4 regions of the Mesorhizobium sp. W067 genome follow, and region 1 is predicted to be linked to each of the others. Evidence: predicted binding sites of a transcription regulator. Region 1 holds the regulator's gene; each other region holds the start of a gene.

Region 1 (5,136 bases):
CTTCTGGGCATTGGCCGGCAGCCAGCCATCGGTATAGGCCTCGCCGACATTCTTGATCTTGCCCGAGTCGATGGCTTCCTTGAGCACTTCCATCGAGCCCGAGAACAGGAAATCGGCATTCGGATCCGAGCCAGAGCCCTTGATAAAGACATAGTTGCCCTCGGGCTTCGCCTTGAACACTTCGCGGGCCTGCATGCGGCCGACTTCTTTGTTGTCGAAGGTCAGGTAGAAGACGTCCTTGTTCTCGATCAGGCGATCATAGCCGACGACCGGAATGCCTTCGTCCAGCGCCTTCTGCACCGCCGGGCCGATGGCCGAGGCGTCCTGCGCCAGGATGATCAGCGAGTTGGCGCCCTGCGAGATCAGGCTTTCGACGTCGGTCAGCTGCTTGCCGGGATTGGACTGCGCGTCGGCCGAAATGTACTTGTCGCCGGCGGCTTCGATCGCCGTTTTCATCGCCGCCTCGTCGGTCTTCCAGCGCTCTTCCTGGAAGTTCGACCACGACACGCCGATGACCTTGTCCTTCGCCTGCGCGACCGACATCAGCGCCAGCGACATGGCGACACCCGCCAGCATGGCGGCTGCAAATCTGTTCATTATAACCCTCCCTGCGCCGCCCACGGCGCGACAAAACCGGCCCGAAGGCCTGCACAAAGAGGCTCCATTTTTTCGAGCCTCGAAAAAATACTGGTTCAATGATAAGGCACTGTCAACATCGATTATGATGGATTCTGATGGCGTTGCCGAATTTTTTCGAGCTCCGCAATAAACAATGACAGGGCTGCCGGCGTCTGCCAATATTTGGCTGGTGCCGTCGAACGCCTTCACTATCATGAGGCGCGAGGAGGCCGGGAGGAAAACAAATGTCGGTTGGGATCCGCCACGACGATCTGCGCCGTCGCAACCGTGCGATGGTGATTTCGGCCGTGCGCCGGGCCGGCCAGCCGTCGCGGACCGAGATTGCGGCGACCACCGGCCTCAGCCATTCGACGATATCGGCAATCTCGTCTGATCTAATTCAAGAAGGCATCCTGATTGAAGGCAAGCCTGGCGAGACCGGCTCGCTGAAACGCGGCCGGCCGCAGGTCGGCCTTGGCCTCAACCCGGAAGCGGCGGCGGTCATGACCGTGGTGCTGTCGCTGAACTTCCTCTCCGTCACCGTCATCGACTATGCCGGCCAGGTGGTCGCGGAAGAACAGCGCCGGCTCGACACGCTGACCATGCCGCGCGACGAGCTGATCGGCGAATGCGTAGCAATCGTCGGGCGGCGTCTCGCGGACCCGGACCTCGATGTCCAGAGCATCGCCCGCATTGCCATGGGCATCCAGGGCATCACCGATTCGCAGGCGCGGGCCATGCTGTGGTCGCCAATCACGCCACTGACCGACATTGCCTTCGCCGACATGTTGGAAGCGGAATTCGGCATTCCTGCCACCATGGAGAACGACTGCAATATGATGGCGGTGGCCCTGCAATGGCGCCAGCCCGAGCGCTACCGCGACAATTTCATCGCGATCCTCTTGTCGCACGGCATCGGCATGGGGCTGGTGCTGAAAGGCGAACTGTTCACCGGCACCCATTCCTCGGGCGGCGAGTTCGGCCACATGATCCACCGTCCGGGCGGCGCGCTCTGCCGCTGCGGGCGGCGCGGCTGCGTCGAGGCCTATGCCGGAAACTACGCCATCTGGCGCAGCGCCAAAATGATGGGCGAGGATGCCGAGCCGGTCGATATCGGCGACGCTGATATGCGCGCACTCGCCGCGCGCGCCCGCGAAACCGATGGCCCGGAGCGCGAAGCCTATCGCAAGGCCGGTGAGGCGCTCGGCTTCGGCCTCGGCAGCCTGTTTGCGCTGATCGACCCGGCGCCTGTCGCCATGGTTGGCGTCAGCGCCGCCGCCTTCGACCTGATCGAGCCGGCATTGCGCGAAGCGATCGCCCAGACCGCCGGCGGCCAGCATTCGAAATCGATCTCCTTCGACACCGAGCCCAACGAGCTGCCGCTGATCCGCGAAGGCTGTGCCATGCGCGCGCTCGGCTTCGTCGATCAGGAGATTTTCGCGCCGGGCATTCAGGCCAAATCCGGCAAGCATGTCGCCTGAATGGCCGGCAACGGCGCGACGCGCAGCATCCTAGTCTTCCCTGATCGCGTAGCCGGCGCCGCGAATGGTACGGATGACATCCGGCATGCGGCCGTTGTTGACCGCTTTGCGTAAGCGCCCGACATGGACGTCGACGGTTCGCTCGTCGATGTAGATCGTCTCGCCCCAGACATTGTCGAGCAGCTGGCTGCGCGAGAACACGCGGCCGGGATGGCGCATCATGAATTCGAGCAGCCGGAACTCGGTCGGTCCGAGCCTGATCTCGCTCTTCTTGCGGTAGACACGGTGCGACTCGCGGTCGAGCACGATGTCGCCGACCTTGAGCACGCTGGACAGCACTTCCGGCTTGGCCCGGCGCAGCAGCGCCTTCACGCGCGCCATGAACTCCGGCGTCGAGAATGGCTTGACCAGATAGTCGTCGGCACCGGTGGACAGGCCGCGCACGCGATCGCTTTCCTCACCGCGCGCGGTCAGCATGATGATCGGCAGCCGCTCGGTTTCGGGCCGCACTCTAAGCCGCCGGCAGAGCTCGATGCCGGAAACAGCGGGCACCATCCAGTCGAGCACCAGGAGATCGGGCACGTTTTCCTGCAGGCGGATCTCGGCCTCGTCGCCGCGTGTCACCACCTCGACGTGATAGCCTTCGGATTCGAGGTTGTAGCGGAGGAGCACGCCTAGCGGCTCCTCGTCCTCCACGACCATGATGCGTGGCGCGATCATAGGCAGTTCACCCTCATCAGGCCGGCGTGGCCATCGCCGTCTCGTCCTGCTTCGGACGATTGGCGGGCAATTGCTGGCCGGTCAGCACATAATACGCATTTTCGGCGATGTTGGTGACATGATCGCCGATGCGCTCAAGATTCTTGGCGCAGAACAAGAGATGCGTGCAGGCGGTGATGTTGCGAGGGTCTTCCATCATGTAGGTCAAGAGCTCACGAAACACGGACGTGTATTTGACGTCGATGCGCTCGTCGTCATTCCTGAGTTTTGCAAGAGCTGCCGCATCGGTGGCGGCATATTCCTCGACGACGCCTTGCACCTGGATCAGCACCAGCTGCGCCATGGCGTCGATGGAGTGCGAGAGGTCGCGCGGCGTGACGCTCAAGCCCACGGTGCCGACGCGTTTGGCGATGTTCTTGGCGAGATCGCCGATGCGCTCGAGGTCGCCGGCCATGCGGATCGAGCCGACCACGGCGCGCAGATCGTTGGCCATCGGCTGGCGCTTGGCGATCAGCGTGATGGCGCGGTCGTCCAGTTCGCGCTGGCGCGCATCCATGATGGCGTCGTCGGAAACGACACGCTGTGCCAGCGCATTGTCCGAATTGAGCAGCGCCCTGGTCGAGCCGCTGACCATCGAGCCTGCCAGATCGCCCATGTCGCGGATCAGCTTGCTGATCTGCCCGAGCTCTTCATCGAAGGAGGCGACGGTATGTTCACCCATGATCTTGGTCCTCGTGCCTGAAAATTCACCCGCCGGACGGCTCAGCCGAAGCGGCCGGTAATGTAGTCCTGGGTGCGCTTGTCGTCGGGGTTGGTGAACATCTTGTCGGTGGCGCCCTCCTCGACGAGATAGCCGAGATGGAACATCGCCGTGCGCTGCGACACGCGCGCCGCCTGCTGCATCGAGTGGGTGACGATGACGATCGTGTAGTTCTGGCGCAGTTCGTCGATCAGCTCCTCGACACGGGCGGTGGCGATCGGATCGAGCGCCGAGCAGGGCTCGTCCATCAGGATCACCTCCGGCGACACGGCGATGGCGCGCGCGATGCACAGGCGCTGCTGCTGGCCGCCGGACAGGCCGGTGCCGGGCTCCTGCAGGCGGTCCTTGACCTCGTTCCAGATCGCCGCCTTCTTCAGGCTCTGCTCGACGATCTGGTCCATGTCGGACTTGCGCTTGGCCAGCCCATGGATGCGCGGGCCGTAGGCGACGTTCTCGTAGATCGACTTCGGGAACGGGTTGGGTTTCTGGAACACCATGCCGACGCGGGCGCGCAGTTCGACGACATCGATGTTCTTGTCGTAGATGTCGTCTTCATCGAGCGTGATCTTGCCGGTCACCCGCGCCGAATCGATGGTGTCGTTCATGCGGTTGAGGCAGCGCAGGAAGGTCGACTTGCCGCAGCCGGACGGGCCGATCAGCGCCGTCACCTGGTTCTGGCGGACGTCGAGATTGACGTCGAACAACGCCTGCTTCTCGCCATAGAACACGCCGACCTTGTCGCCGCGCATCTTGATGACTTCGTTCGACTTGGCGTTCATTTTGTCGCCCACTGCATTCTCAAGGGACTGTTCGGTCATGATGTTCATACCAAATTGCCTTTTTTCTACCAGCGCCGCTCGAACCGGCGCCGGAGCACGATCGCGGTGATGTTCATGGCCATGAGGAAGACGAGCAGGATGATGATGGCGCCGGACATGCGCTCGACAAAAGCGCGCTCAGCCTCGTTTGCCCACATATAGATCTGAACCGGCAGCGCGGTCGCCGGATCGAAAGGCGTCGTCGGATAATCGGCGACGAAAGCGACCATGCCGATCAAGAGCAGCGGTGCTGTCTCGCCGAGCGCACGCGCCAGGCCGATGATGGTGCCGGTAAGGATGCCTGGGGCGGCAAGCGGCAGGATGTGATGGAACACCATCTGCATCTTGGAGGCGCCGAGACCTAGGGCCGCCGAGCGGATCGACGGCGGCACCGCGGCAAGGGCGGCGCGCGTGGCGATGATTATGGTCGGCAATGTCATCAAGGTCAGCACCAGGCCGCCGACGAAGGAAGCCGAGCGCGGCATGCCGAGGAAGTTGATGAACACGGCAAGGCCAAGCAGACCGAAGACGATCGACGGCACCGCCGCGAGATTGTTGATGTTGACTTCGATCAGGTCCGTAAAGCGGTTCTTCTTGGCGAACTCCTCCAGATAGATGGAGGCGGCGACGCCGATCGGCAGCGCCAGCAACAGCACGATCACCATCATGTAGAACGAACCGATGATGGCCACGCCCATGCCCGACGTCTCGGGCCGGCTGGAGGCGCCATAGCTGAACA
Region 2 (5,136 bases), 2.6 Mb from region 1:
CACCGCGCTCGACCACTATGATCACATGGCTGGCCTGTGGATCGTCGGCGAGGACATGCCGCGCGCGGAAAACCGCGTCACGCTGCACAAGGACGAGAAGGACGCGCACGGCATGCCGATCGCCGACGTGCATTTCGATGATCATCCCAACGACACGGCGATGCGCAACCATGCCTACAAGCAGGCCACAGCGCTTTATGATGCGGTCGGCGCGACGCGCTCCTTCCCGACGCCGCCCTATCCCTCAACCCACAATCTCGGCACCAACCGGATGAGTGAAAAGGCGGAAGACGGCGTCGTCAACAAGCACGGCCAGGCGCACGACATCAAAAACCTGTTCGTGTCGGACGGCAGCCAGTTCACCACCGGTGCGGCTGAAAATCCGACGCTGACGATCGTGTCGCTGGCTATCCGCCAGGCCGAATACATCGCTTCGCAAATGTCGGCCAAGACGATCTGAGCCGTCCTCCCGGATCGCTACGCGGAACGCGCATGGCGCGTTCCGCCCTTTTCCCTAGGACACTATGCGCCGACCGGCTGTCCGTCCTTGCGGCGGATGGCGACGACGGACGGCCGCGGCAATTGGCCATCCCTGAAGTCGGGCCACAGCGTCTGCGCCTTGTCGAGCGTCTCTGCATCTTCCGCAGGGTGCTGCACCGACAGGAACAAAGTCGAGCCGTCCGGCGTGAAGCACGGGCCGGTCGCTTCGGCGCCGTGCGGGCAGGTGAACAGCAGCTTCGGCAGGCCGCGCGCCGCACCTTCGGTGTCGACGCCATAGACGCCGTCCGGCAGGTCGAAATCATTGGCGCCGTCCGTCGCCACCCACAGCCGCCCGGCCGGATCGAAGGTGATGTTGTCGGGGCAGACGAACCAGCCATTGTCCGACGTATCCGGATGAAAAGTGGCGCCGACCTTGGCATCCTTCGGGTTGCCGCAGAGCACGAACAGGTCCCAGGCATACTTTTCCGCCGTGTGGTCGGCATCCGCGCCGCGGCCGCCGGGCGGGATCAGTTCGACAATATGGCCCCACAGGTTCTCCGGCCGCGTGTTGGCCGGATTGACCTTCGACTGGTCGCGCTTCTTGTTCTTGGTCATCACCGCATAGACGCGGCCGGTCACCGGATTGGTCTCGATGTCCTCGGGCCGGTCCATCGGCGTGGCGCCGAGCGCATCTGCCGCAAACCGCGTCTTCAACAGCACCTCGGCCTGGTCGGCAAAACCGTTCTCGACGGTAAGCTTGCCCTGGCCGTGCACCAACGGCAGCCACGTCATCGAGCCATCGGCATCGAAGCGGGCGACCGACAGCACGCCATCGTCGAGCAGATCGGCGCCGGAGGCCGGGTTGGCCTTGTCATAGGCCTTGGCCGAGACGAAGCGGTACATATATTCGAAATAGTCGTCGTCACCCATATAGACGACAACGCGGCCGTCCTTGTTGAGGACCACGGTCGAGGCCTCATGCGACATGCGGCCAAGTGCCGTGCGCTTCACCGGCCTGGACTGAGGATCGTAAGGGTCGATCTCGACCACCCAGTCGAAGCGGTTGGCCTCGTTCGGTTCCTTGTCGAGGTTGAAGCGGTCATGGAAGCGGCCGCGGCCATAGATGTCGGAGCCGTCGAAGCCGTAACGGTCGAGCAGGTCGGCAGTCGGCGCCTTTTTCGGGTCGCCGCCGAAAATGTCGGACACGCCTTCCTCGCAGGTCAGCACCGTACCCCAGGGGGTGAAACCGCCGCTGCAATTATAGCTGGTGCCGAGCACTTTCGTGCCAGTCGGGTCGGCCGAAGTTTTCATCAGCGCATGGCCGGCAACCGGTCCGGAAACGGTCATTTCGGTGTTGGCGGTGATGCGGCGGTTGAGCGGGCTGTCCGCCACGGTTTCCCACTTGCCGTCCTTCACCTGCACCTCGAGGATCGAATGGCCCATCGCGGCCATGCCGAGATTGACCTGTTCCCTGGTCATCGTCTTGCCGGCATCGCCCTCGGTCATCCCCGGAAACATCACATTGGGCGAGATGTATTCGTTGTTGACGCAGAGCAGGCCATGATCGGAATTCACCGTGCCCTTGGGCAGCGGCATGAAGGCGATGTAGTCGCAATTGTAGCCGAAGCGCTTTTCCTGTTCCTCCGCCGCGACCTTGTTGCCGTCGAATTCGGCGAGGCCGGCTGCAAGCGGGTCGCCCCAGCGCGCGACGATGGTCGTCTCATAGCCTTCGGCGGCGGCATGGGTCTTGTCGTAGACCCGCTTCAGCTCGGGAAAGCCGAGCGTCGACTGCGCTGCGGCGGCATGCGTTTCGCCGGCAAACAAGGAGCCGACAAAGCTGCCGCCGGCAATCAGCGCGCCGGAGGCGAGGCTGCCTTTCAAAAGAGACCGGCGCGAGACGCGCTCGGCAATGATTTCGCGGATGACGGGGGAGGATGAAGACGGTGTATTGGCCATGGTGTCTGCCTCTCAGGGTGGATGTTACGGCGCACCGTTGCCCTAGTCTGCTTAGGCAACATTCACATGACATAAGAGGAAGGTTTTGCCGCAACTGGGCGCGGCACTACGCATCGCTCAGCCCTTGGTGCAGGTCGAGGCGGTGAAGGCGCCGTCGGGCTGCTTCAGAATGATGTCGAATGACGGGGCGGTCTCGCCGTCCAGTGTTGCCTGTGTCATGGAGACGGAGTTGCCACCGGTGGTATAGCCGCCCAGCGGCCCGAGCCAGGTGATCTCGCCATTGGCATTCATCTGATAGTTGTAGCCTTGCGTCGCGGTGCCGAATGTCACCGGACCACTATAGACGTTGCCCTTGATGGTGATGTCGCCGAGGTTGAGGAAGGCGCCGAGCAGGTAGACCTCGCAATGATAGGTGCCGTCCGGAAGCTTGCCCTCGCTGAAATCGGCGCGCGCGGCGCCGCTCGTTGCCATCAGCAGCAGGATGCCGGAAATGCATGAGGTGCGAGATGTCATGACGTCACTCTTTTGAAGGGCGAGCTTGCCCTATTTTTGCGCGGTACCGCAACATTGTTAGCCCGGAACACACGGCCGGAGATCAAAAACTAGGCATTTGTCTCAATTGGGCAAAAATTAGGCAAAAGCCATGTGCGCTGCGCAAATTTGCCTCAATCAATTTTCGCCGGCTACCACTGTTTTCTCGAGGCTAATATACCAACCGGCTGATAACGCTCGGCTATTCCATCTTCGTGAGCGGCGCCTTTGCGTTTGGCACGGCAGTTGCATTGCATTATCGCGGTGCAATCAAACAGCTTGGGAGTCTTCGGTATGAGGGGTAATTTCTCCACAATAGCAAAAATGTTTTCGGCCGGCGTGGTCGCCGCCGGCCTGTCGATGTCGTCTCCGGCCCAGGCCGCCGAAGACACGATCAAGGTCGGCATTCTGCATTCGCTGTCGGGGACCATGGCGATTTCGGAGACGACGCTGAAAGACGCCATGCTGATGCTCATCGAAGAGCAGAACGCCAAGGGCGGCCTGCTCGGCAAGAAGCTTGAGGCGGTCGTTGTCGATCCGGCCTCCAACTGGCCGCTCTTCGCCGAGAAGGCGCGTGAGCTGATCTCGAAGGACAAGGTCGCCGCCGTGTTCGGCTGCTGGACCTCGGTGTCGCGCAAATCGGTGTTGCCGGTGTTCTCGGAACTCGACAACATCCTGTTCTACCCCGTCCAGTATGAGGGCGAGGAAAGCGAGCGCAACGTGTTCTACACCGGCGCCGCCCCGAACCAGCAGGCGATTCCTGCCGTCGATTATCTCATGAGCGAGGACGGTGGCTCGGTGAAGCGCTGGGTGTTGGAAGGCACCGACTACGTCTATCCCCGCACCACCAACAAAATCCTCGAGGCCTATCTGAAGGCCAAGGGCGTCGCCGCCGAAGACATCATGGTCAACTACACGCCGTTCGGCTTCTCCGACTGGCAGACCGAAGTCTCCGCAATCAAGAAATTCGGCTCGGCCGGCAAGAAGACCGCCGTCGTCTCGACCGTCAATGGCGACGCCAACGTTCCGTTCTACAAGGAACTCGGCAACCAGGGCATCAAGGCCGAGGACATCCCGGTCATGGCCTTTTCGGTCGGTGAGGAAGAACTGGCCGGTCTCGATACCGCGCCGCTGGTCGGCCATCTCGCTGCCTGGAACTATTTCGAGAGCGTCGACACACCCGAAAACAAGAAGTTCATCGCCGACTGGCACAAGTTCATCAAGAATGACAAGCGCACCACCAACGACCCGATGGAAGCTCACTATATCGGCTTCAACATGTGGGTGAAGGCGGTCGAAAAGGCTGGCACTACCGATCCCGACAAGGTCATCGACGCCATGGTCGGCGTGTCCGTGCCGAACCTCACCGGCGGCTATTCGACCATGATGCCGAACCATCACATCACCAAGCCGGTGCTGATCGGCGAGATCCAGGCCGACGGCCAGTTCGAGACCGTGTCGCAGACGCCCGGCCTCGTGATGGGCGACGAATGGTCCGACTATCTGCCCGATTCCAAGGACCTGATTTCGGATTGGCGCGCGCCTCTGTCCTGCGGCAACTTCAACGTTGCCACCGGCAAATGCGGCGGCAAGGGCACGAACTGATCCCTCCCGGGACTGACCGATCGTGGACGCGTCCACGATCGGTACCGCCAAGCGTCCGGGCGCTTCAGCCCGCCCGGACGCGGAATTTCCCCACAGAAGAGTATCTGAACGGATGATCCTGTTGCGCACTCTCGGCCTCATGCTGATGTTCCTGGTGGCAAGCCTATTGCCGTCGAACGCAGCCGAAGCCGATCTGCGCGCCATCGTCGCCAAATTCGCCACGGGCACGGGCTTTGCCACCACTGAGGCTGTTGTGCGCGAACTTGCCGCCACCGGCGATCCGCTGGTTGAACGGCCGCTTGCAGCCCTCGCCGAAGGCAATCTCTACATGCGTAAAGCCGATTCAGCCGTCTTCGTCGGCAGTGAGGCCGCCGACAGCGTCACGCTGCTCGACCCGCTGAGCGGCGAGAAAGCCGGCGACGCCGCCAAGGCCGACATCACGAAGATCAAGGTCAACAACACGCTGCGTCGTGTCATCCGAGATGCGCTGGGAACGCTGACGTTGCGCGCGAAAGATCCTTCTGTCCGCATCGCCGCCGCCGACACCATGTTCAAGACCCCCGA
Region 3 (5,136 bases), 3.2 Mb from region 1:
TCCGCATCTGACCATCCTGGAGAACTGCACATTGGCACCGATCTGGGTGCGCAAGACGCCGAAGAAGCAGGCCGAGGAAATGGCCATGCACTTCCTCAAGCGCGTCAAGATCCCCGAACAGGCCAACAAATATCCGGGCCAGCTGTCGGGCGGCCAGCAGCAGCGCGTGGCGATAGCGCGTTCGCTGTGCATGAACCCGCGCATCATGCTGTTCGATGAGCCGACCTCGGCGCTCGATCCCGAAATGATCAAGGAAGTGCTGGAGACGATGGTGGGCCTGGCCGAGGAAGGCATGACCATGCTGTGCGTCACTCACGAAATGGGCTTTGCCCGCAAAGTCGCCAACCGGGTGATCTTCATGGATCAGGGCCAGATCGTCGAACAGAACACGCCGGCCGAGTTCTTCGACCATCCGCGCCACGAGCGCACGAAGCTGTTTCTGTCGCAGATCCTGCACTGAGCATTTTCATGCGAACCAAAAGAGCCCGGCCGTAATGCGGCCGGGCTCTTTTGCTATCTGGGGTCGGGGTTGATCTTCTCCATTGAAACACAAAGCCGCCGCCGCATGAGAAAAGCCCTGCGTTTCGTGGCCATGCTGATTATCGTGGTCGCGCTCGCTGCCACGCTCGGCACGCTGGTGCCGCGTCCGCTGTGGCCGGCGTCAGCGGCGGGTGAGGGCACGCGCCATATTCTGGTGCTGGAGAATCCGATCCACACCGACATCGCCATTCCCGTCGATGACGAAGTGCGCCGGCGCTTCCATTTCCTGGTCGCTGCCGGCATCCCTGTCGACGCCCCGGAAGTGCGCTACATCGTCTTTGGCTGGGGCGGCCGGGCCTTCTATCTGGAGACGCCGAGCTGGTCGCAGCTGAAAGCAGTGCCCGTCCTCAAGGCGCTGACACTGGACGCCTCGGTCATGCATGTCGATATCGCCGGGGCCATCGCCGAGCCGCACCCTGCTGTCACCGGTTTCGACATCGATGAGGAACGTTTTGCAGCGCTGCTCGACTATATCGACGCGAGTTTCCAGCAAGGGCCGCATGGTCCGGTCGTCATCGAGAACGCCGCCTATTCCAGCTTCGACCGCTTCTTCGAGGCGAACGGCCATTTCAACGCGCTTGTCGGCTGTAACACCTGGACAGCCGCCGGCCTGCGCACCGCCGGCCTGCGCACCGGCTGGTGGAACCCGCTGCCGGCCTCGCTGGGCTTGTCGATGCGGTTTTATAACTAGCAGTCCTTCATCGCACCGCGACAGTGTTGGATCTTTTGAAGTCAGCGGGACAGCACCCCCCTCTGGCCTGCCGGCCATCGCCCCCGCAAGGGGGGAGAGCAGCCGTTTGCCCGCGGCGCTCCTGCTGCAACGCCGGCGATTTTGGCGAAGGCGACGGCGACATCCAATCTCCCCCCTTGCGGGGGAGATGTCCGGCAGGACAGAGGGGGTGGGAAGGATCGCTAAGTCGACGATCTAGACTGCCGAGCGTCCGCTCGCCATCCATAGAGCCAGTCGAGGTCGGCGGCGAGCTTGTCGGGCGAGCGCATGGCCAGGAACAGATTGCGGGCGATCGCCACCGGGCCGGCAGCATGCCAGGCGAGGCGGTTTACGGCCCCACGACGCGCGGCCTTGGCGACACGCGGTCGCCGAAGATTTTCCCAGATTTGAAAACTTCTGGGCAGATCGCCAGGGAAATCGGCGATAGCATCGGCAAGCGTGATGGCATCCTCGATCGCCATTGCCGCGCCCTGCGCGGCAAACGGCGTCATCGCGTGCGCGGCGTCGCCGATCAGCGCGATGCCCTGCGGGCTCGTCCACCGCTTCTGTTCGACGGTGTGGATCGGAAAGGCCGTCCATGGGCCGGCCAGTGCCACAAGCTTCGTCAGGCCCGGCGCGGTGCCGCGCAGGGCAGCCGTGAGGATCGCGGGATCGGCATGGCCCGACCAACCTTTGGCTATGCGCTCACCCTTGGTGAAGGCGGCGAGATTGAAGGCCCGGCCTTTGCTGACGGGGTAGGCGACCATGTGGAAGCCAGGATGCAGGAACGTGGTGACGCAGTCGGCGGCGCCGATCGCGACAAAGGCTTCTCCGGCCGCACCGTCGGCCGCGATCGTGACTCGCCAGGCGAGTTCGCCCGAAAAACGGCTTTTGACGAAGTCCTCGCCTGCGAGTTGCGCCCTGACTGCCGACCAGACGCCGTCGGCGCCGACCAGCAGTTTGCCGCGTGCCTCGATCTCGCGGCCGTCCACTTCGGCGGTCACGGCGACATATTGCGCGTCTTTGACGATGCCGGTCACGCGGGCGCCGGTGATGAGCTCAATCTCCGGCCGTTCGGCCATTTGCGCCAGCAGCGCTGCCTGCAGATCGGCGCGGTGAGCGACGAGATAAGGCGCCTGCCAGCGCGCTTCGGCGGCTTGCCCAAGCGGTACCCGCGCCAGTTCGCGCAGCGTCCCGGCGTCCTTGAGCACGACCGCTTCCGGCCGCAACGCTGCGGGCAGCAGTCGGTCGAGCACGCCGAGTTTTCCAAGAATGCGTGTTGCGTTGGGCGAAAGCTGGATGCCGGCGCCGGCCGCTTCTAGGTGCTGTGCCTGTTCGATCAGCTTTACCGGATAACCCCGTCCGGCGAAGGCAAGGGCAGCGGTCAGCCCGGCGATGCCGGCCCCGGCGATTATGACCTGCCGGGACCTGATGTCTTCCATCGGGCTTGTCGCGGAAGGATCAGGCGGCCTGGTCGATATAAAGGCAACCGGCCGGCAGCGTTTCCGTCGCCCTCAGCTTCGCCGAATAGCGGTAGAGCGTCGAGCAATAGGGGCAGACCTTTTCATTGTCGTCGCCCATGTCGAGGAACACGTGTGGATGGTCGAAGGGCGGGTTGGCGCCGGTGCACATGAATTCCTTGACGCCGATGTCGATTGCCGGATGGCCCGCATCGTTCTGGAAGTGGGGAATGGAACCGCCTGCCATCGTCGTCTCCTTGATCTCGTCGAAAAGCATCTGGAACATAACAGGCCTGTTTGCAAGATCGATGAAATGAAACTGTCGCAAAAGCCTGTCAGAGGATACGGTGAGCCGGTTAAGTGCATGTCCCTGAAATCGGAATGGTTTTCGCCGAAGGGCCATGCGTCACAAAAGCGTGTTAGAGGCATGGCACGTCCAGCGGCGCTCCAAGGGACGGTTGGCGGGGAAGAGCAGGAACCATGAACGAACTGAAGCCGGTGCAGAGCGAATTCATCAATGTCGAGGTGGCGAGCCCCGAGGGCGGCAACCCCGATCGGTTCGTCAACCGTGAGTTCTCCTGGCTGCAGTTCAACCGGCGTGTGCTCGAGGAATCACAGAACGAGCACCATCCGCTGCTCGAACGCGTCCGTTTCCTGTCGATTTCGGCCGCCAATCTCGATGAATTCTTCATGGTCCGCGTCGCCGGCCTTGCGGGCCAGGTGCGCGAACGCATTGCGCTCAAGAGCCCCGACGGCCGCACGCCGGAGCAGCAGCTGGAACAATTGCTGCGCGAGGTCGAGCGGCTGCAGGAGGACCAGCAGAACAGCCTTTCGGCGCTGATGTTGCTGCTCAACAAGGAAGGCATTGAGAGCATCACCCGCGATGCACTGACCAAGGATGAAAAAGTCTGGCTGGAAGACCATTTCCAGGACCAGGTTTTCCCGGTGCTGACTCCACTGTCGATCGACCCGGCGCATCCGTTTCCGTTCATTCCCAATCTCGGCTTCTCGATGGCGCTGCAATTGCGCCATCGCAAGAATGGCGAGGAGATGAGCGCGCTTCTGCGCCTGCCGGTGGCGCTGAAGCGCTTCATCCGTCTGCCCGACCGCAAGCAGCACGTTCGCTTCATTCCACTGGAGGAGGCTGTCGGCCTCTATATCGGCAAGCTGTTCCCCGGCTATGAGGTCAAGGGTTCCGGCACCTTCCGCATCATCCGGGACAGCGATATCGAGGTCGAGGAAGAGTCGGAAGATCTCGTGCGCCTGTTCGAGACGGCGCTGAAGCGGCGCCGCCGCGGTTCGGTCATCCGCATCGAATTCGACAAGTCGATGCCCGGTGAATTGCGCGAGTTCGTCGCCGGCGAGCTTGGCGTCTCTTCGAGCCGCATCAGCGTTCTGACCGGCCCGCTGGCGCTCAGCCAGATTTCCGAGATCGTCGCCGTGCCGCGCGACGACCTAAAGTTCACCCCCTACAATCCGCGCTTTCCCGAGCGCATCCGCGAGCATGGCGGCGATTGTTTCGCGGCCATCCGCGAGAAGGACATCGTCGTCCACCACCCCTATGAATCCTTTGACGTGGTGGTCCAATTCCTGCGCCAGGCGATGGCCGACCCGGAGGTGGTGGCGATCAAGCAGACGCTCTACCGCACCTCCAACGACAGCCCGATCGTGCGCGCCTTGGTCGACGCGGCCGAGGCCGGCAAGTCGGTAACCGCCCTGGTCGAGCTCAAGGCGCGCTTCGACGAGGAAGCCAACATCCGCTGGGCGCGCGACCTCGAACGCGCCGGCGTCCAGGTCGTGTTCGGCTTCCTTGAACTCAAAACCCATGCGAAAATGTCGCTGGTGGTGCGGCGCGAGGACGGCAAGCTGCGTAACTATGTGCATCTCGGCACCGGCAACTACCATCCGGTGACCGCGCGCATCTACACCGACCTGTCCTTCTTCACCACCGATCCGACGATCGCGCGCGATGTCGCCCAGCTGTTCAACTTCATCACCGGCTATGCCGAGCCGACGGATGAGATGCGGATCGCCATCTCGCCGTTTACGCTGCGCAGCCGTATCCTCAAGCACATTGCCGACGAGGTCGCCTACGCGCTGGCTGGCCGTCCGGCGCGCATCTGGATGAAGATGAACGCGCTCGTCGATCCCAACATCATCGACGCGCTCTATGACGCCAGCCGTGCCGGCGTCGAGATCGATCTCGTCGTGCGCGGCATCTGCTGCCTGCGGCCACAGGTGCCCGGCCTGTCGGAAAACATCAGGGTCAAGTCGATCGTCGGCCGCTTCCTCGAACACAGCCGCATCTACTGCTTCGGCAACGGCCATGGCCTGCCGTCGGACGAGGCGATCGTCTACATCGCCTCGGCCGACTTGATGCCACGTAATCTCGACCGCCGCGTCGAGACCATGGTGCCGATCACCAAC
Region 4 (5,136 bases), 120 kb from region 1:
CCGAGGATCAAATTGACGAAACCGTCATTGTAGACCTTGTAGACCAGCGTCTCGGTGGCCTTGCCTGGCCCGCCGCCGGTGACGGCATGAACGATACCGAAAGTGTCGAACAGCGCATAGACAGTGTTGACGACCAGCAGGAAGAAGGTCGTCGGTGCGAGCAGCGGGAAGACGATGGTCCAGAAGCGCTTCGTCTCCCCGGCGCCGTCCATGGCCGCCGCCTCTATCAACGTCTTCGGCACCGCCTGCAGCCCGGCGACGAAGAACAGGAAATTGTAGCTGATCTGCTTCCAGGCAGCCGCAGATACCAGCAGGATCATGGCTTGGTTTCCGTTAAGCAAGGGATCCCAGGCGATGCCGAGACCTCTCAAGGCGTAGGCCAGCGAACCGATCGAGGGGTTGAACAGAAACAGCCACAACATGCCGGCAATCGCCGGCGCCACCGCATACGGCCAGATCAGCAGCGTGCGATAAAGGCCTTTGCCGCGCACCACCTTCTCGGCCATGACGGCAAGCAACAGGGCCACACCCATGGCGACCATCGCGGTCGCCAGAGAGAACACCAGCGTAACTTTGATCGAGTTGAGGTAGGCCGGGTCGGCCAGCACCTTGCGAAAATTGGCGAGCCCGACGAACTTGCTCTTCAGCCCGAACGGGTCTTCCCTAAGCATCGACTGGTAGAGCGCCTGCCCGGTCGGCCAGTAGAAAAAGATCAGCGTAATGGCGAGTTGCGGCGCCACCAGCAGGTAAGGCAGGGTCTTGTTGGGAAAGACGACGCGTGGAGACAGGGTGATTCCCTCGCTATTCAGGAAATCGTCCACGCGGGTCCGCGTGGACGAGGTTCAACTGACAATCGCTTCAGTTTCCGATCGCTTCCTGAATCGCCTTGTTGCCGCGTGCGACCGCGTTGTCGAGCGCCTGCTGCGCAGTCTGCTGGCCGGCCAGCATCTTCTCGAACTCCTCATTCTCGATGTCGCGCACCTGCGGCAGGTTGACGAGGCGCACGCCCTTCGAGTTCTCGGTCGGCGCCTTGCCCAGCATCTGCAGGATCGGCGTCTCACGGCCCGGGTTCTTGTCATAGAAGCCGGACTTCTTGGTCGCCTCATAGGCAGCGAGCGTCACCGGCAGATAACCCGACTTCTGGTGCAGATACTCCTGCACTTCGGTCTTGGACAGGTAGGAGAAGAACGCCGCGACGCCCTTGTATTCCTCGTCCGATTTGTTGCCGAATACCCACAGGCTGGCGCCGCCCGGCGTGGTGTTCTGGGGCGCGCCCTTGGCGTCACTATCATAGGGAAGCTGGCCGATGCCGTAGTTCATGCCCGATTTGACGATGTCACCGAGACCCCCCGACGATTCGGTGAAGATGCCGCATTCTCCGGCAAGAAAGATCTGCTTGGCTTCGGATGTACGGCCGCCATATTTGAAGGTGCCGTCCTTGGCCAGGTCGGCGAGCGCCTGGAAATGATTGACGAAGATCGGCGCATTGATCTTGAGCTCGACGTCGGTTCCGGCAAGTCCGTTCTGGTTGGTGCCATAGGAAACGTCGTTCCAGGCGGCGAAGGCCTCAAGGTGGATCCAGGTCAACCACGTCGAGGTATAGCCGCAGGAAGCGGCGCCGCTCGCCTTGATCTTCTTGGCGGCTTCCCACACCTCGTTCCAGGTCTTTGGCGGATTGTTCACGTCAAGCCCGGCCTTCTGGAAGATATCCTTGTTGTAATAGAGGATGGGCGACGAGGAATTATAGGGGAAGGACAGCATGGTCCCGTCCGGCTTCGAATAGTAGCCGACGATGCCGGGCAAATACTCGCTCTTGTCGAAGGTCACGCCGGCGCTGGTCAGCACATCGGCCACCGGCTTGATCGCACCTTCGGCGGCCATCATGACGCCGGTACCCACGTCGAACACCTGGATGATGTCGGGCGCTTGCCCCGCACGAAAGGCAGCGATGCCGGCATTCAGCGTTTCGGGATAGGTGCCCTTGAAAACAGGGAGAATTTCATAGTCGCTCTGGCTGGCATTGAAATCCTTGGCGATCTTGTCGACCACCTCGGCATTGGCGCCGGTCATTGCATGCCACCAACTGATCTGGGTGGCGGCGAAGGCGGAGGTGGTGGAAAGCAGGGTCAAGGTGGCGGCAACACCGGCCGCAAAGCCGAACAACTTCATGTTTCATCTCCCGTTTGTCATTGGCGAAAGGGGCGCTCCCGCGAACGCAATATGTGTCGCTGATGACAATCGGACAACGGATTTGTTGCTGTTTCGTGAATTTCATACCCGGCTAACTTCGCGCCCCCTCGCCTTGCAACGAGGACAGAGAGAAATGCCAAGCCGGCTCAGCGATAGAATGGGGCATGGTGGGCCTGCAAGGATCGCCGACCGCCCAGCAATGCGTGAAGGGCCCGCGTGACAGCGCCACGCACCTGCACCGTGCGGCCGCCAAACCGGCGCTCGGCCAGATCGAGATCGGCCGAGCGGCATCGCGCCAGGCGCTGCTGTAACCGTGCGTCTGGAATGAGACAGGATCGCCGCAACGTACAACCCGAAAAACCCGCTGTAGTTGTAGTTCGCATAACCGATTCTTCGTCAAGCGTGGCATACTAATCAAGTGGACGGCTTGATTGCTGTGGGAGAGCAGGTGGGGCGAGATGCTGACGGTCTATAATTGTATCGTGCATGAGCACGATCTGAGACTGGTCGCACTGGCAGCGCTCATTTGCGGTATTTCTTCCTTCTCGGCGGTCAACCTGCTTCGCCATGTCGACCGCTCGAGCGAGCGCAACCGCTATACCTGGCTGATGATAGCAGCCACTTCCACCGGCTTCGGTATCTGGGCGACGCACTTCATCGCAATGCTTGCCTTTTCTCCCGGAATCCCCAACGCCTACAATACGGAAATGTCGGCGCTTTCGCTCGCCGGTTCCGTCGCCCTGACCGCTGCGGGCATGTGGATCGCCACCTTGCGCCGGGGCATCGACTACCCTCTGGTCGGCGGCGCGGTCCTCGGCGCTGGTATCGCCGCCATGCACTATATCGGCATGGCCGCCTTCGAGGTCGAAGGGCGCATCGTCTGGAACCCGCTGCTGGTCGGCGTCTCGGTGCTGACAGGCGTCACCCTCGCCGCGCTGGCGCTGCTGGTCGTGTTGCGACGGCCGTCCATGCAGGCCACAATCGCCGCCGCCATCCTGTTGACGCTGGCGATCTGCAGCCTGCACTTCATCGCCATGGGCGCGGTGTCGATCTTCCCGGACTCCTCCATCGAGATATCGCAGTTCACGGTCGAACCGGTGTCGCAGGCCTTCGCCGCCGCTGCAGTCAGCATGGCTATCCTGGTGCTTTCAGCCGCAGCATTGTGGATCGACCTTCGCTTCCGGCGTCACAAGCTCGAGGCCGAGCGCATGCACGGCCTCGCCAACGCCGCCGTCGAGGGGCTGATCGTCTGCGACGGCGCCCGCATCGTCAGCGCCAATGACAGCATCGCGGCACTCACCGGCATTGCGCCGGAAGTGCTGAACGCGATGCTGCTTGGCGACCTCTTCGGCGAACGCACCGCGGCCGGCATGTCCGACTGCAGCGGACAGGCACAGGAAGCCGAACTCAGAGCCCATGACGGCGCCACCATCCCCGTCGAACTTATCGCCAGAAGCATCGACTATTGCGGCAAGCGGCACAGCGTGGTCGCCGTGCGCGACATCCGCGAACGCAGGAAGGCCGAGCAGGAGATACTGCGCCTCGCCCATTTCGACCCGCTGACCGGGCTCCCCAACCGCCGCAGTTTCTCCGGCCGGCTCGAGGCCGAAATTGCCGCAATGGACCGCGGCGGCAAGGGCGGGCATCTTGCGCTGCTGCTGCTAGACCTCGACCGCTTCAAGGAAGTGAACGACCTGTTCGGGCACGGCGCCGGCGATGCCATGCTGCAGAAGGTGGCGCTATGCGCCTCCGCCGTGCTCCGCCACGGACAGATGCTGGCGCGTCTCGGCGGCGACGAGTTCGCCATCATCGCTCCGAACCTTCCCGATCCGCAGGCGGCCGGCCGCATCGCCGAGGCGGTGCTGGCGGCCATGCGCGAGGAAAACCGGCTGTCGGTCGGTGGCGGGCTGGTGTCGGCCAGCATCGGCATTGCACTTTATCCGCTCGACGCCGATGAGCCGACACTCCTGGTCAGCCACGCCGACACCGCGCTCTACCGCGCCAAGGCCGAGGGCAAGGACACCTACCGTTACTTCGAGGCCTCGATGGGCGCCGAGGCGCGAGACCGGCGCGTGATGGAGCACGAACTGCGCCAGGCCATGGCGCGCGATGAGTTTCGCCTCGTTTACCAGCCACAAAAGGAGATCAGCAGCGGGCGGATGGTCGGGTTCGAAGCGCTGATCCGCTGGCGCCATCCGCAGCGCGGCGACGTGTCGCCGGCGACCTTCATCCCGGTGGCCGAAGACAGCGGCGTCATCATCCAGATCGGCGAATGGGTGCTGGCGACGGCCTGCGCCGAGGCTGCGCGCTGGAAGAACCCTCTCACCGTCGCGGTCAATGTCTCGGCGGTGCAGCTCCACAATCCGAATTTCAGCCGCAAGGTGCATGAAGTCCTGCTCGGCTCCGGCCTGACGCCCGGCAGGCTCGAACTCGAGATCACCGAAACGGCGCTGGTCAAGGACATGCCGCGCGCGCTGGCGACCTTGCGCCAGGTGAAGGCGCTTGGCGTGCGTGTGGCGATGGACGATTTCGGCACCGGCTACTCCTCGCTGTCCAATCTCCGCGCCTTCCCCTTCGACAAGATCAAGATCGACGGCTCATTCATCAAATCAGTCGACAGCAACGGCCAGGTGGCAGCCATCGTGCGCGCCGTTCTGGGGCTTGGCCGCGGTCTCGGCCTGCCGGTTCTGGCCGAGGGCGTCGAGACGCTGGGCGAGCTGAAATTCCTCGACGCCGAGGCCTGCGAGATCGGCCAGGGCTATTATCTAGGCCGGCCGAGCCCGATCGAGGCGTTCAGCGAACTGACCGGCGTCGCGGCGCCGGCGGCACAAGAGGACGCCAGCGTCAAACAACGCGGCGGCAGCATCTTGATGCTGCCGCCGGCGGCGGCCCTGCGCTCAGCCTAGAGCAATTTCAGGAAAAGTGTGAAACGGTTTTCCGTCCGAA

What was found. The regulator PhoB, encoded in region 1, activates phosphate uptake and scavenging genes when phosphate is short. The targets are predictions, from matches to a motif close to TGTCATNNANCTGTCAT.
Region 2: the regulator PhoB is predicted to act here: its motif matches at 2,492-2,508, upstream of ACYG97_RS07800 (PhoX family protein).
Region 3: the regulator PhoB is predicted to act here: its motif matches at 3,019-3,035, upstream of ACYG97_RS04770 (RNA degradosome polyphosphate kinase).
Region 4: the regulator PhoB is predicted to act here: its motif matches at 2,232-2,248, upstream of ugpB (sn-glycerol-3-phosphate ABC transporter substrate-binding protein UgpB).

The regions. Positions count from the first base shown of each region.
Region 1 is NZ_JBTTII010000001.1:4,186,730-4,191,865, forward strand. Features, by position in the region: gene xylF (D-xylose ABC transporter substrate-binding protein) at 1-597, opposite strand, end outside; gene ACYG97_RS20380 (ROK family protein) at 864-2,099, shown strand; gene phoB (phosphate regulon transcriptional regulator PhoB) at 2,130-2,819, opposite strand; gene phoU (phosphate signaling complex protein PhoU) at 2,836-3,540, opposite strand; gene pstB (phosphate ABC transporter ATP-binding protein PstB) at 3,582-4,406, opposite strand; gene pstA (phosphate ABC transporter permease PstA) at 4,424-5,136, opposite strand, start outside.
Region 2 is NZ_JBTTII010000001.1:1,594,468-1,599,603, forward strand. Features, by position in the region: gene ACYG97_RS07795 (GMC family oxidoreductase) at 1-460, shown strand, start outside; gene ACYG97_RS07800 (PhoX family protein) at 523-2,436, opposite strand; gene ACYG97_RS07805 (hypothetical protein) at 2,554-2,949, opposite strand; gene urtA (urea ABC transporter substrate-binding protein) at 3,262-4,572, shown strand; gene urtB (urea ABC transporter permease subunit UrtB) at 4,685-5,136, shown strand, end outside.
Region 3 is NZ_JBTTII010000001.1:961,498-966,633, forward strand. Features, by position in the region: gene ACYG97_RS04750 (amino acid ABC transporter ATP-binding protein) at 1-460, shown strand, start outside; gene ACYG97_RS04755 (TIGR02117 family protein) at 566-1,231, shown strand; gene ACYG97_RS04760 (FAD-dependent monooxygenase) at 1,453-2,691, opposite strand; gene ACYG97_RS04765 (zinc-finger domain-containing protein) at 2,711-2,956, opposite strand; gene ACYG97_RS04770 (RNA degradosome polyphosphate kinase) at 3,190-5,136, shown strand, end outside.
Region 4 is NZ_JBTTII010000001.1:4,066,111-4,071,246, forward strand. Features, by position in the region: gene ugpA (sn-glycerol-3-phosphate ABC transporter permease UgpA) at 1-788, opposite strand, end outside; gene ugpB (sn-glycerol-3-phosphate ABC transporter substrate-binding protein UgpB) at 859-2,169, opposite strand; gene ACYG97_RS19770 (hypothetical protein) at 2,355-2,501, shown strand; gene ACYG97_RS19775 (bifunctional diguanylate cyclase/phosphodiesterase) at 2,649-5,096, shown strand.